2 linked regions of the Enteractinococcus fodinae genome follow. The protein of the gene in region 1 interacts with the protein of each later gene in a pairwise test. Links are inferred from orthologs where the notes say so. Each region holds a gene or a part of one and is shown in the gene's direction. Other genes may lie near its edges.

Region 1 (2,968 bases):
TACAACAACATGTTTCTGCCGCTGCACGGCGCCCACCAGGTCCAGAATCTCGCGGTGGCCATCGCCGCGCTCGAGGCCTTCATGGGTGGCGGTGACCAACCGTTGAACCAGGACATCCTGCAAGACGGGCTGGCCCAAGTGACCAGCCCGGGTCGACTGGAATTGTTGCGTACCAACCCTTCATTGGTCGTGGACGCCGCGCACAACCCACACGGCATCGAGGCCACCGCTTCAACCATCCGAGAAACCTTCAACTTCTCAGCCCTTGGTTTGGTCGTGGGGATCCTCGATGACAAAGACGCCCTCGGTGTGCTCAACGCGCTGTTCGACCACTTCGGAGACGACGTTGAACACTTGGCCATCACCAAATCCAACTCACCGCGCGCCATCAGCCCCGAAGACCTGACCGAAATCGCACTGGACGCCGGCTGGGATGAAGACCATATCTTCACCACCGATTCGGTCGTGGATGCGATCGGCTGGGCCGTCCGGGGAGTCCGAGAACAAGACTCCCAGATTCAAGACGCCGGTCGCACCCTGATGGCTGGTACCGGGGGAGCCGGGGTCCTGGTGACCGGCTCGATTACCCTGGTTGGCCAGGTCCGCGACCTGCTGGGCACCGATGCCACCGCCACCGATGCCACGGTAGAAATCGACGACCACGACGACTTGAGTGCTTTCTTCGCCGACGAGGACCAGGAGGATGACGATGAGTCCTGAACAAGCCGACAACACCAATCGGGAATCCTGGCGCCCGGAACGCGAAACCAAAGCACAACGCGAATGGCAGCCCGGTCAACCCAAAAAAGAACGCTCCGTGATGGTGTTGTTCACCTCGACCGTGCTGTTGGGCGAAGCATTTGTTATCGCCTTTTTTGGCCTGATGCTCTACGGTCTGAACCAAGACGAGGGCGGCCTATGGATGCTCATCGGGGCGCTCGTGTTCGCGCTCATCACCGGAGCCGCCGCACGCTTCGTCACCAAACCCGCCGGCCTCGTCTTCGGCTGGATTATCCAAGCGGTCCTAATCGCTTCGGGCTTTTTAGAGCCCTTTGGATTCCTCGTGGGCATCGCCTTCGCCGCTGCCTGGTGGTACGCGGTGGTCAAAGGCAAACAAATCGATCGCGAGAAGCAACAACGGGCTGCTGAAGAGAAAGCCTGGCGGCGTGAACACGGTGTGGAAGCAACCGACGATTAGGTATGATCGTAGACGGCAGCGTGACCGCGCTGTCCAAAGCCCTGGATGATTGAGGTAGATATGAGCCAGCCTGAACGCACACTTGTACTCGTGAAGCCTGATGGCGTGGAACGTGGACTGACCGGTGAAATTCTGGCGCGCATCGAGCGCAAAGGTTACACCATTGTCGAGCTGCTCATGCTCAACGCTACCCACCAGATGCTTGCCGAGCACTACGAAGAACACGAAGGCAAAGAGTTCTTTGAACCCCTCGTGAATTTCATGGCTTCTGGACCGCTCGTCGCTGCCGTGATCGAAGGCGAACGTGTCATCGAAGGGATTCGCGCGCTGGCCGGCATCTCAGACCCGACGCTTGCTGAACCCGGCACCATTCGCGGAGATTACGGTCGCGACTGGGGCGAAGGCGTGCAGAAAAACCTCATTCACGCATCGGATTCGACCCTGTCTGCCGAACGGGAGATTGAGATCTGGTTCGGCTAACCCGAAGACATTTTTAAAACCTCGCTGGCACCGCTTCTTGGCGGTGCCAGCAGGGTTTTAACGTCGGTTCACAATCCTCGAATGGGTTCAACCACCGGGTCGTGTTGCAACAGCCCTTCTATTGAGCCATATTCCAGGATGCCAGACAGTAAGAACCGGGTCGGGCTCATCAACGCGATACGTTTTGCATCAGCGTCCCGAAGGATCGATTCGATGGTCAGCCATTCAGCTGATGTGGCCTCGGTGGTGATGTTCTCAGGCACGAGGTCGTCGTCTGGAGTCGCGATATAAAAGAAGGTATCAAAGCGTTTCGGAAGACCGACCGGGGTAATGAGGTTGGCCCACGGGCGCAGAATCTGCGGTTCCAGCCCGAGGCCGGTTTCTTCCTCAACCTCGCGCAGGCCAGTGCGTAACATCATCGACGCGTTGGTCACGGCCTCCTGTGAGTTTGTCGAACCCAGGGAGGTTTTCTGCCAGCCCTTGGCATGGTTCGAAAGGATGGGGCGAACTGCTTCACCGAAATCATACTCGGCGTCCTCAGGATCCGTACGACCCCCTGGGAACACGACCGCGCCGGCGGCAAAATCCATGGTGGTTGCCCGGTGCTGCACATAGACCTCGAGCGTGTTGGCAGCCTCACGCAGCATGATCACCGAGGCAGCTTGCCGAAGCTGCACATAGGGGTGCGTGAGTTCTGGTCGGGGCATGGCATTGAATTTGTTCGCGTCCACTTGTGTCCTAAAACATTGCTTCGCCAAAGCGCAGCATGATCGATGCAGCGATCACCACGTAGAGCAGGATGATCGCGGGCCAGACGGCCGTTGTTATTATCATCTTCGTGCGTGGTGTGACTTTGATCAAGTCACGGGCGACGTTTCGCGCAAAAATAAGGACGGCGGCGGGGATCGTGACCGCCCAGATCACCATGCAGTACAGACATAACGTATTAATGACATACACGGCTTGGATCCACAGCCACAAACAGAACACCATGGCCAGACCCAAGCCAATTGAGGTCGCATGCCACCACCAATTCGCAAACCGTGCCCCGCCGACGATGGCCATACCAATGGTGATGACCACAGCGAACCCGATAATGCCGATGAACTGGTTGGGAAAGCCAAATAATGCAGCTTGCCACGACTGCATGACCGTCCCACACGAGACCCAGACACTAAAATCGCACGAGGTCAGATAGTCCGGATCCATCCATAATTGGATGCGTTCATAGGTCAACACCAGGGTGGCGCCCAGGCCGATGAGGCCTGCAATAATCAAGACCATGGCCGT
Region 2 (2,853 bases), 500 kb from region 1 along the record:
AGCAAGTGCTCCGACCGCAAAAACCGATAAACGGCCCCAGCGAATTGAGAATCCAGTGCCGCCGGAGTGCGTCGAAGAGGGGGAAGATTTCATAGCTTTCCTTCGTTGGCGGGATTCACGTCGTTTCCGACTACGTTGGGTGACAACCGGACGACGAGCAAGCAAAAGTAAGCCGGCTACGACTACGACAACCACCACGATGGAAGTGGCGATGTCTATTTCGGGCAAGAATCCGAGTGTAGCGGCTAACGACTCTTCAAGCTCTCGGAGACGGGTGTCCACTCTCCATACGATATACCGAGCTTTCCAGAAGCCCCCGGGTTTTCTTCGTGTGTTGCTGGTTTGAGAGTGAAGACGGTTACTTCAGTCGGGAAAGTAGGCCCTCAGCAGGGATTTCATCTTTTGTCAAGGCAAAGGATTGATGGTCTCGCCATTGGCCGTTGATGTGAATATAGTCCTTGCGTAGTCCCTCGGAACGGAAACCTAATTTTTCCACGACACGCAGTGATGCGGTGTTGCTGGGCACAATGTTGATTTCGATGCGATGCAGTCCAACCCGGGTGAACAGATAATCACTGGCTAACGCCACAGCGGTGGGCACAATATTTTGTCCGGCGTGGGCCTGGTCCACCCAGTAGCCCAAGCTCGTGGAGCGCATGGACCCCCATAACACCGGGCCTGCGATGAGCTGTCCCACCAGGGTGGTCGTGGCGTTGGTGGTTCGAAAGATCGCCCACGGATACGATTGGCCGGCCCTGCCATCGCGGTTATGAGCTCGAATCATGGACCCATAGCTCATGATCGGCGGGTTGCCGGTCGGGTCGGTGGTTTCCCAGGGGGTCAACCATGCTGCGTTGCGCCTTCGGACATCATGCCACTGCTTGCGGTGGGCGTGACGCAGTGGGGCCAGTTGCAAATCCCTATGTTGGAGGATCACCGGCCAGATCGTGGGCAAAGCAGCAAAACGAGTCATGATCCACCATTGTAGGTCTGCAGGGCAGATGATGTGTTTGGTTGTGTCCGGCACGGTGTCACAATAAGACTATGACTGCTGAACTCAAAGACCAGTTACGCAAACGCTTCTTTAGTCAACGCAAGCAGCTTGGCCAGCGCGAGCGAGCGCGTCAATCTGAAGCGATCTGTACCGTTTTACTGGATTGGTATCGCGGTTTGGATAGTGCAGAGCGTCCCACCGGCAAGGTGGCGATGACCATCAAATTTGGGACCGAGCCGGATACGGATCCTGTCATGGAGGCCTTGCACGCTGATGGGGTCCAGATTTGGGTACCCATCTCACATGCGGATCGCTCCATGTCGTGGGTCCAGTGGGCGCCTGATGTGCCGATGGAACAATCGGCGTTGGGGCCCATTCAGGAGCCGGTGGGTGAACGTTTCGGTCCCGAAGCTGTCGCCGATGCCGATGTGATCCTCGTGCCGGCCCTTGCCGTGGATTCAGCCGGTTTTCGATTAGGCAAAGGTGGCGGATACTATGACCGTTTTCTTGCCGCGCTGCCCGATCTGACTACGCGACTACCGTTTTTGGTGACACCGGTATTTGACTATGAGTTCGTAGATGCCCGGGCAGAAGCGTTTCCGGTGGAGCAACATGATCTGCCGGTTCAAGCGGTCGTGACTGCTGAGACCGGGTTGATGTGGGTTTAGTAGTGCGGCGGTTTCTCGTCCATGATCGCCCGATCGCGGGCAGAAAGCTTCGGATCGGGCTTCTTTGCTTCGGGCTGCAGTTGGTCTAAGCGGGGTTCTGGCCCGTCAGCACTCGCAGGGCCGGTGCCTGCCACGGTGGCACGTCTGGGCCTGCGGCGGGCTTTGGCCCGGTCTGCTTCATTGGGTTGTTTAGAGGTCGTCATAGAAAAGATCACTGCCATTGTCCGGTGTGGGCAGTGCTGTCAGGTGTAATTTGTCGGTGAATGCATCGGCGACACCGAGGGGGTCGGTGAAGACATCGATGGCCCAGAGCCCAGCGTTTTGCCAACCCAGGCGGGACAGCTGCGCCGGAATCGTTCTGGTGCGGGTCCGCACGGGCGTGTGGTGGTATCGGGTGGAGCCATCATATCCGACGGCCACCGGCAGGTAGTTTTCATCGATATGGAAGTCAGGGCGGTGCCCATCGGGGTTATACAGCAGCAGGTCAGTGAAGCCGCGCTGGTCAAATTTGTGCGCCGCTCCCCTGGTGGCTAGATGCTGGACGAAGTCGTCGGTTAGACAATCCAGGGAGGTGGATTGTGGTTCGTTGACGGGTTGGCCAACGGTCGCTGGCAGGTTCACCAACAGTTCCCAGAAGAAATACGCTCCGGACATCAGGCTGTCGAAGTTGATTTCTTGCGGGTGGATGGCGGTGAAAATGGTCAGGCGTTGCCGTGCCCGCGTGAACGCGGTGGCGTAGTATTCGATGCCGTGGTGTTCGGAGAGCGGTCCGAAATGGTGAACCACTTTGCCGGTGGCGGTTCGACCATAACCCAGCGTGAAAATCACGTGGTCGGCTACCAGGCCGTGGGCGCGTTCCATTGGTGCCACCACGAAGCCTTGCCCGTTGGGTGAGGTCTCGGCGCTAAAGAATTTGGTAGCCCACCGGTGATTGGGCAGGTTGTAGCGAATGGATTCGGCAATCCGGCGCGCGTGTGCCGTATTTGAGGCGATCACGGCCAGGGATTCTTCCGGGTGATCACGGAAGTGTTCAAAGACCGCATCCACGGTGCGGGTGACTTCTGCGGTCGTGGATTCAACCCCGTCGTCGCCCATCCCCGGGCTGCCCGGTTCGGTGAGGTATTCGGCGTGAATGCCGGTTTGGGTACTGGTGGAAATTTCTTGCGGCGTGGGAGCGCGGTCGAGTCCCCC

Evidence for each region.
Region 2: the proteins of ndk (region 1) and J2S62_RS03990 interact in binary tests that used the Escherichia coli proteins (3 or more experiments, as listed by UniProt). The link is inferred for Enteractinococcus fodinae from one-to-one orthologs.

What each region holds. Positions count from the first base shown.
Region 1 is NZ_JAVDYJ010000001.1:1,338,237-1,341,204, forward strand. It holds ndk (nucleoside-diphosphate kinase), read left to right. Parts: upstream 1-1,258; coding sequence 1,259-1,678; downstream 1,679-2,968. Other genes in the region: J2S62_RS06305 (bifunctional folylpolyglutamate synthase/dihydrofolate synthase), read left to right, coding at 1-720; J2S62_RS06310 (DUF4233 domain-containing protein), read left to right, coding at 710-1,198; J2S62_RS06320 (NUDIX hydrolase), read right to left, coding at 1,747-2,409; J2S62_RS06325 (vitamin K epoxide reductase family protein), read right to left, coding at 2,417-2,968. UniProt on the Escherichia coli protein: Major role in the synthesis of nucleoside triphosphates other than ATP. The ATP gamma phosphate is transferred to the NDP beta phosphate via a ping-pong mechanism, using a phosphorylated active-site intermediate.
Region 2 is NZ_JAVDYJ010000001.1:836,799-839,651, reverse strand. It holds J2S62_RS03990 (5-formyltetrahydrofolate cyclo-ligase), read left to right. Parts: upstream 1-1,044; coding sequence 1,045-1,662; downstream 1,663-2,853. Other genes in the region: J2S62_RS03980 (DUF4011 domain-containing protein), read right to left, coding at 1,852-2,853; J2S62_RS03985 (hypothetical protein), read right to left, coding at 1,659-1,865; J2S62_RS03995 (GNAT family N-acetyltransferase), read right to left, coding at 359-973; J2S62_RS04000 (hypothetical protein), read right to left, coding at 1-282. UniProt on the Escherichia coli protein: Involved in the removal of 5-formyltetrahydrofolate.